Regions from separate parts of the Streptomyces sp. NPDC006510 genome, predicted to be linked through region 1. Evidence: predicted binding sites of a transcription regulator. Region 1 holds the regulator's gene; the other holds the start of a gene.

What was found. The regulator HrcA, encoded in region 1, represses chaperone genes, less so after heat shock. The targets are predictions, from matches to a motif close to TTNGCACTCNGNNNNNCNGAGTGCNAA.
Region 2: groL (chaperonin GroEL) is a predicted target of HrcA. The motif match lies at 2,189-2,215, and genes of this name have one in related genera.

What each region holds. Positions count from the first base shown of each region.
Region 1 is NZ_JBEXPH010000108.1:382-4,917, reverse strand. It holds gene ABZY11_RS27650 (nitronate monooxygenase) at 1-657, opposite strand, end outside; gene dnaJ (molecular chaperone DnaJ) at 783-1,919, opposite strand; gene hrcA (heat-inducible transcriptional repressor HrcA) at 1,920-2,936, opposite strand; gene ABZY11_RS27635 (MBL fold metallo-hydrolase) at 3,133-3,855, shown strand; partial or broken gene ABZY11_RS27630 (DUF3097 domain-containing protein) at 4,084-4,536, shown strand, end outside.
Region 2 is NZ_JBEXPH010000001.1:37,799-42,334, reverse strand. It holds gene ABZY11_RS00210 (esterase) at 1-292, shown strand, start outside; gene groL (chaperonin GroEL) at 405-2,027, opposite strand; gene ABZY11_RS00200 (cold-shock protein) at 2,403-2,609, opposite strand; gene ABZY11_RS00195 (MoaD/ThiS family protein) at 3,032-3,310, opposite strand; gene thrC (threonine synthase) at 3,341-4,536, opposite strand, start outside.

The DNA.
Region 1 (4,536 bases):
GCGCATCAGCCCGCCCGTGGCGACGATCGGTATCTGCACGGTCTCGCGGACCTGGGACACCAGCGAGAGCAGCCCGATCCCGGTGCCGTCGGTCTGCGGGTCGTCGCGGTGGGTGGACTGGTGACCGCCCGCCTCGACGCCCTGGACACAGACCGCGTCGGCGCCCGCCCACTGGGCGGCCTGGGCCTCCTCGGGCGTGGTGACGGTCACGACGGTGTACGTGCCGACGCCGGCGAACGCGTCGAGGATGTCGCGGGTCGGGCAGCCGAAGGTGAACGAGACGGCCGGGACCGGGTCCTCCAGGAGGATGGCCAGCTTGGCGTCGTAGTTGTCGTCGCCGCCGGAGTCCGTGTCGCCCAGCGGGGTCTCGTACCAGGCGGCCTCGCCCGCGAGCTGGTGCCGGTACACCTCGACGGCGCTCGGGTCGGCCAGCGCCGGCTGCGGCATGAAGAGATTGACGCCGAAGGGCTGAGCGGTCAGCCCGCGCAGCTCTTTGATCTCGTTGTACATGCCGTCCGCCGTCTTGTACCCGGCAGCGAGAAAACCGAGCCCGCCCGCCTCGGAGACGGCCGCGACGAGCTGCGGACAGGACGTGCCGCCCGCCATCGGGGCCTGCACGATCGGATACCGGCAGAGATCGGTCAACGCGGATGACATGACCGCATCGTGTCACGTCCCGCGCCGCCCGGGGCGCGCGGCCCGGGGTCCGCTTTGTACTCAAACGCCGGACGGGCCCCGTCGAGCGGGCCCGTCCGGCGTCCGGGAACGGTCTGCGGGACCGGTCAGCGGCCGTTGAAGGCGTCCTTCAGCCGGGAGAACAACCCCTGCTGGCCGGGCTGGAACTGGCCGGTGGGCCGCTCCTCGCCACGCATCTTCGCCAGGTCGCGCAGCAGTCGCTCCTGCTCCGGGTCCAGCTTCGTCGGGGTCATCACCTCGACGTGCACGATCAGATCGCCGCGCCCGCCGCCCCGCAGATGCGTGATGCCGCGGCCGTGCAGCGGTACCGACTGGCCGGACTGGGTGCCCGGCCGGATGTCGACCTCCTCCAGGCCGTCGAGCGTCTCCAGCGGCACCTTGGTGCCGAGCGCGCCCGCCGTCATGGGGATGGTGACGGTGCAGTGCAGATCGTCGCCGCGGCGCTGGAACACCGCGTGCGAGAGCTCGTGGATCTCCACGTACAGATCGCCGGCCGGGCCGCCGCCGGGGCCGACCTCGCCCTCGCCCGCGAGCTGGATGCGGGTGCCGTTGTCGACACCGGCGGGGATCTTCACGGTGAGCGTGCGCCTGGAGCGGATGCGGCCGTCGCCGGCGCACTCCGGGCACGGGGTCGGCACGACCGTGCCGAAGCCCTGGCACTGCGGGCAGGGCCGCGAGGTCATGACCTGGCCGAGGAAGGACCGGGTGACCTGGGAGACCTCGCCGCGGCCGCGGCACATGTCACAGGTCTGGGCGGAGGTGCCGGGTGCGGCACCCTCGCCGCTGCAGGTCGTACAGACGACGGCCGTGTCGACCTGGATGTCCTTGGTGGTACCGAACGCCGCCTCGGCGAGATCGATCTCCAGCCGGATCATCGCGTCCTGGCCGCGCCGGGTGCGCGAACGGGGTCCGCGCTGCGACGACGTACCGAAGAACGCGTCCATGATGTCGGAGAAGTTGCCGAAGCCGCCCTGTCCGAATCCGCCCGCGCCACCGCCGCCGGAGGCGGACAGCGGGTCGCCGCCGAGGTCGTAGACCTGCTTCTTCTGCGGGTCCGACAGCACCTCGTAGGCGGCGTTGATCTCCTTGAACCGCTCCTGGGTCTTCGGATCGGGGTTCACATCCGGGTGCAGCTCGCGGGCGAGCCGCCGGAATGCCTTCTTGATCTCGTCCTGAGATGCGTCGCGGCGCACGCCGAGTACGGCGTAGTAGTCCGTGGCCACTTACGACTCCGCCAGGATCTGTCCGACGTAACGTGCCACTGCGCGTACCGCTCCCATCGTTCCGGGGTAGTCCATGCGGGTCGGTCCGACCACGCCGAGTTTGGCGACTGCCTCGTCGCCCGAACCGTAGCCGACCGCGACGACGGACGTGGAGTTGAGCCCCTCGTGGGCGTTCTCGTGCCCGATACGTACGGTCATGCCCGAGTCCTTGGCCTCGCCGAGCAGCTTCAGCAGCACGACCTGCTCCTCCAGTGCCTCCAGCACCGGCCGGATCATCACAGGGAAGTCGTGCCCGAAGCGGGTGAGGTTGGAGGTGCCGCCGATCATCAGCCGCTCCTCCGTCTCCTCGACGAGGGTTTCGAGCAGGGTGGAGAGCACGGTGGACACGGTTCCCCGGTCCTCGCTCTCGAAGGATTCCGGCAGATCCTGCACCAGCTGCGGGACGTCCGCGAAACGGCGTCCGACGACCCGGCTGTTGAGCCGGGCCCGCAGATCGGCGAGAGAGGTCTCGCCGAACGGGGCGGGGCAGTCGATCATGCGCTGTTCGACCCGGCCGGTGTCCGTGATGAGCACGAGCATCAGCCGGGCGGGCGCCAGGGACAGCAGCTCCACATGCCGCACCGTCGACCGGGTCAGCGAGGGGTACTGCACGATGGCGACCTGCCGGGTCAGCTGCGCGAGCAGCCGGACGGTGCGGCCCACGACGTCGTCGAGGTCGACCGCACCGTCGAGGAAATTCTGGATGGCCCGGCGCTCCGGCGACGAGAGGGGCTTGACCCCCGCGAGCTTGTCGACGAAGAGCCGGTAGCCCTTGTCCGTCGGGATGCGTCCGGCACTGGTGTGGGGCTGGGCGATGAAGCCCTCGTCCTCCAGCACCGCCATGTCGTTGCGGACGGTCGCCGGGGAGACCCCCAGCTTGTGCCGCTCGGTGAGCGCCTTGGAGCCGACGGGCTCCTCCGTGCCGACATAGTCCTGGACGATGGCGCGAAGCACTTCGAGTCTGCGTTCGCTGAGCATCGCGACACCTCCAGCTGTGTTTCCTCGGTGGTTCTCGGGTCGTTCCTGTTTCTCTGCCCAGGAATCCGCCTGGCACTCTGTCATCGCGAGTGCCAGCAATCCCCCGGCCAGTGTACGGCGGCCGAGTGGGGACCTAGCAAGGGCGACCGGCACGCTACCGCGAGACCGCGCAGGTCGTTGCCGATAGCGTCGCGGTATGGATGCCTCTTGGGAAGAGTTCGGCTGGGAGCGACTCGGTCACGGAGTGGGCCGGCGGCGCCTTCCCGGATGGGACGCGACAGTCGCACTGGTGGTCGGAGCGGATGGAGTGCTGCTCTACGACACCGGATCGACGCTGCGCGAGGGTGCCGAGGTGCGGGCCCAGGCGCAGGCCCTGCTCGGCCGGAGGGTGACGCATATCGCACTCAGCCACCCCCATTTCGACCATGTGCTGGGCACCGCCGCGTTCCCCGGCGCCGAGGTCTACGGAGCGGTCGGCATGACCGAGCTGCTGAAGCGGGGGGCGGACGATCTGCGCGGCTCGGCCGTGCGCCAGGGGGTCAGCGAGCACGACGCGGCGGAGGCCGTCGATGCGCTGGTCGCGCCGCAGCATCAGGTGTGCGGCGAGTGGACGCTCGATCTGGGCGGCGGGCGCGAGGTGTTGCTGGCCGACGTGGGCCCCGCGCACAGCGGCCACGATCTCGTGGCGGTCGTCCCTGGCTCCCCCGCGATCGTGCTCTGCGGCGACCTGGTCGAGGAGTCCGGCGAACCGCAGGCGGGCCGGGACGCGTTCCCGTCCCGCTGGCCGGCCGCGCTGGACCGGCTGCTGGCGCTGGGCGGCGAGGGCGCGGTGTACGTGCCGGGGCACGGGGCGGTGGTGAACGCGGCGTTCGTACGGGACCAGCGCGAACAACTGACCGTACGCTTCGGCGTGTCGTGACCCTCAGTGCCTGTCCGGAAGATCATGGCCGGGGTCGCGACGCCTGGCACGACACCTCGCGGCGTTGCCGGAACGTCCGAACAGCTCCTTCCCCAAGCTCTCAACTCCGTTCGAGCAGGGGAGACCCCACCTAAGACGCTCCGGCGCCCTGCGATGCACCGCACCGGACGCCGCGCCCTGTCCGACCCTGATCCGCCGGACGGGACCCGGTCGTCCTATCGTCGTCCGATGCGCAGCTACCAGCCGGATCTGACCCCGCCGTGGAAGAGGTCCGCCCCCGTTCCCGAGGTCCCCGCCGAAACCGATCTGGTCGTGGAGGAGGTCTCCACCGGATTCTGCGGTGCGGTGATCCGCTGCGAGAAGACGGCCCAGGGTCCGACGGTGACCCTGGAGGACCGCTTCGGCAAGCACCGGGTGTTCCCGATGGAACCCCGCGGCTTCCTGCTGGAGGGCCAGGTGGTGACCCTCGTACGCCCCTCGGCGGCCGCTCCGGTGCGCCCCACGCGTACGGCCTCGGGTTCGGTCGCGGTCCCGGGGGCGCGCGCCCGGGTCGCGCGGGCGGGCCGGATCTACGTGGAGGGCCGGCACGACGCGGAGCTGGTCGAGCGGGTCTGGGGCGACGACCTGCGGATCGAGGGCGTGGTCGTCGAGTACCTGGAGGGCATCGACGACCTGCCCGCC
Region 2 (4,536 bases), on a different contig from region 1:
GAACACCCGCGGCTGGAAGGCCGATGTGACGCTGACCGGTTCACGGCATGCCTCGTACACCGATGCCGAGGTACTGCTGCCTCAACTGGCCCGGCAGGGCGCGGTGCCGGAGGGCGGGCCGGCCGGAGCGGTCGGGACGGTGCCGCCGCACCGCGCACTGACCGCGAACCGGGCGTACGTGACGTCGTTCTTCGACCGGTGGCTGCGCGGGCGCGACGACCATCTGCTGGACGGACCCTCGGAACGCTTCCCGGAGATGGTGTTCGCGCCGGAGACGGCGTTCGCGCGGTAGCACTGCCCCGCCCCGCAAACGACATCGGCCCCCGGGACCAGTTGGTCCCGGGGGCCGATGCGGCAAAGCTGCGAGGCAGCGAGGCTGCGCAGGAACTACCGATCCGTCAGGATCAGAAGTCCATGTCACCGCCCGGCATGCCGCCCGGAGCGGCCGCGGAGGCCTTCTCCGGCTTGTCGGCGATGACGGCCTCGGTGGTGAGGAACAGCGCGGCGATGGACGCGGCGTTCTGCAGGGCGGAACGCGTGACCTTCGCCGGGTCGAGGATGCCCTCGGCGATCATGTCGACGTACTCGCCGGTCGCGGCGTTCAGACCGTGGCCGACGGCCAGGTTGCGCACCTTCTCGACGACGACGCCGCCCTCAAGACCACCGTTGACGGCGATCTGCTTGAGCGGGGCCTCCAGCGCCAGCTTGACGGCGTTGGCGCCGGTCGCCTCGTCACCCGAGAGCTCCAGCTTCTCGAAGACGGCCGAGGCCTGGAGCAGAGCCACGCCACCACCGGCGACGATGCCCTCCTCGACGGCGGCCTTGGCGTTGCGCACCGCGTCCTCGATGCGGTGCTTGCGCTCCTTGAGCTCGACCTCGGTCGCGGCACCGGCCTTGATGACGGCCACGCCGCCGGCCAGCTTCGCGAGGCGCTCCTGGAGCTTCTCGCGGTCGTAGTCCGAGTCGGAGTTCTCGATCTCGGCGCGGATCTGGTTGACGCGGCCCTGGACCTGGTCGCTGTCACCGGCACCGTCGACGATCGTCGTCTCGTCCTTGGTGATGACGACCTTGCGGGCGCGGCCGAGCAGGTCGAGACCGGCGTTCTCCAGCTTGAGGCCGACCTCCTCGGAGATGACGGTGCCACCGGTGAGGATGGCGATGTCGCCGAGCATGGCCTTGCGGCGGTCACCGAAGCCCGGGGCCTTGACGGCGACGGACTTGAAGGTGCCACGGATCTTGTTGACGACCAGGGTCGACAGGGCCTCGCCCTCGACGTCCTCGGCGATGATCAGCAGCGGCTTGCCGGACTGCATGACCTTCTCCAGCAGCGGAAGGAGGTCCTTCACGTTGCTGACCTTGGAGTTGACGATCAGGATGTACGGGTCGTCGAGGGACGACTCCATGCGCTCCATGTCGGTGGCGAAGTACGCCGAGATGTAGCCCTTGTCGAAGCGCATACCCTCGGTGAGCTCCAGCTCCAGACCGAAGGTCTGGGACTCCTCGACGGTGATGACGCCTTCCTTGCCGACCTTGTCCATGGCCTCGGCGATGAGCTCGCCGATCTGGGTGTCGGCGGCGGAGATGGAGGCCGTCGAAGCGATCTGCTCCTTGGTCTCCACGTCCTTGGCCTGCTCCAGGAGGGCGGCGGAGACGGCCTCGACGGCCTTCTCGATACCCCGCTTGAGGGCCATCGGGTTGGCACCCGCGGCGACGTTGCGCAGGCCCTCGCGGACGAGAGCCTGGGCGAGAACGGTGGCGGTGGTCGTACCGTCGCCGGCGACGTCGTCCGTCTTCTTGGCGACCTCCTTGACCAGCTCCGCACCGATCTTCTCGTACGGGTCCTCCAGCTCGATCTCCTTGGCGATGGAAACACCATCGTTGGTGATCGTGGGGGCGCCCCACTTCTTCTCAAGGACGACGTTGCGACCCTTGGGGCCAAGGGTGACCTTGACGGCGTCGGCGAGCTGGTTCATGCCGCGCTCGAGACCGCGCCGGGCCTCCTCGTCGAACGCGATGATCTTGGCCATGTGAAGTGGTCCTCCCGGACAGGGGTGGATTTCTCCGGACCGAGTGGCGCCCGCGACGGACGGCCTGCGTGACCGGTGGTTCCTTGCCCCACCGACCTGCGGGCCTCACCGGCCCGGTCCAAGTTCTGTCACTCTCACCTGGAGAGTGCTAACGCCAATGATTAGCACTCGACCCCCGGGAGTGCAAGCGTCCCCCTCCGGATGTGGGCAACGACGGACGGCTGTGGACAACGGCGCGCGGCACGCCGAGACGCACACCGAGACGAACGCCGGAACGCACACCGGGCCCCGCACGCCAGGACGCGCTGAGGGCCCGTACCCCCGGGGTACGGGCCCTCAGTGCGTGAGTGGTGTCGTTGGCCGACCGCGCCGAACTCAGCCGACGGCGAGCTTGACCATGTCTGCCTGCGGCCCCTTCTGGCCCTGCGAGATCTCGAATTCAACTCGCTGACCCTCTTCGAGGGTGCGGTACCCGTCCATCTGGATCGCGCTGTAGTGGACGAAAACATCCGCACCACCGTCGACCGCGATGAAGCCGTACCCCTTCTCCGCGTTGAACCACTTGACGGTGCCCTGAGCCATGCCTAACTCCCCTATTACTGGCCCTTGCGCAGGACCGCACTTCGCGGACCCGGGTCAGAACTCACCCTCCGACAGGAGAGGGTGTGTGCGCCGGAACGCGTCGACCGCGGCTGAATGTATCTGCCCAACTGCCCTCTGCAACAGGTCAATCGGACGAGAATTCTCGGCAGCACCGAACGCCCGGATATGCGGAATTCATGAGATTCCTGGGCAAGTCGGGCCAGGCAAAGGCGACTTATGCCGCAAGCACAACGCACACTTTGGCTGCTTCTTGTCGTGGCCGGGCGCATTCTCATATGCGGGGGGCACGGGGCAGCTGGGGGGACTTCCCACACTGTACCGCGCTCAACCATGCAGAATTGCCCCCTCCGCTTCAATCGCGGAGAGGGCAATTCGATAACGCGGTGCGGTCGGACGGGGCGTCAGCAGCCGCCCGCCACCGCCGGAATGATCGAGATGCCGGCGCCGTCCGGCGTCGCCGTCTCCAGGCCGCCCTCGAAGCGCACGTCGTCGTCGTTGACGTACACGTTCACGAAGCGGCGCAGCTTGCCCTGGTCGTCCAGGACGCGGGCGGCGATGCCCGGGTGGTTCTGCTCCAGGGACTCGATGACCTGGGAGAGGGTCGAGCCCTCGGCCGGGACCTCTGCCTGGCCGCCCGTGTAGGTGCGGAGGATGGTGGGGATGCGGACCTTGACGCTCATGGTGGGTGCCCTTCCTGGAGTCTCGGGTGGTCAGCTGGTGGCGAGGCCCGCGGCGCGGAACGCGTCCAGGCTGGGGCGGATCGTCGCGGTCGCCTGCGAGGTGTCGGCCACCGCGTCCAGGGTCTTCAGGCCGTCACCCGTGTTGAGTACGACGGTGGTCAGCGCCGGGTCGATCAGACCGGCCTCGATGAGCTTCTTCGTCACGCCGACCGTCACACCGCCCGCCGTCTCCGCGAAGATGCCCTCGGTGCGCGCCAGCAGCTTGATCGCGTCGACGACCTGCTCGTCGTCGACGTCCTCGACCGCGCCGCCGGTGCGGCGGGCGATGTCCAGGACGTACGGGCCGTCGGCCGGGTTGCCGATGGCGAGGGACTTGGCGATCGTGTTCGGCTTCTGCGGCCGGACGACGTCGTGGCCGCCCTTGTACGCGACCGAGACCGGCGAGCAGCCCTCGGCCTGGGCGCCGAAGAGCTTGTACGGCTTGTCCTCGACGAGGCCGAGCTTGATCAGCTCCTGGAGACCCTTGTCGATCTTCGTGAACTGCGAGCCGGACGCGATCGGAATGACCAGCTGGTCCGGGAGCTGCCAGCCGAGCTGCTCGCAGATCTCGTACGCCAGGGTCTTGGATCCCTCGCCGTAGTACGGACGCAGGTTGACGTTGACGAAGCCCCAGCCCTCGCCGAGCGGGTCGCCGATGAGTTCGGAGCAGAAGCGGTTGACGTCGTCGTAGTTGCCCTCGATGCCGACCAGTTCGCCGCCGTAGACCGCGGCCATGACGACCTTGCCCTGCTCCAGGTCGTGCGGGATGAACACGCAGGAGCGGAAGCCGGCGCGGGCCGCGGCGGCGCCCACGGCGCCGGCGAGATTGCCGGTGGAGGAGCAGGAGAGGGTGGTGAAGCCGAAGGCGCGGGCGGCCTCGATGGCCTGGGCGACGACGCGGTCCTTGAAGGAGTGCGTGGGGTTGCCGGAGTCGTCCTTGACGAACAGCTTGCCCTGCTCGACGCCGAGCTCACGGGCGAGGTTGTCGGCCTGGACGAGCTTGGTCCAGCCGGGGTTCAGGTTCGGCTTCTCCGCGACATCGGCGGGGACCGGCAGCAGCGGCGCGTAGCGCCAGATGTTGTCCGGTCCGGCCTCGATGCGCTTCTTCAGCTCTTCGGGGGAGCCGCTCGGCAGGTCGTACGCGACTTCGAGCGGCCCGAAACAGGACGCGCAGGCGAAAATGGGAC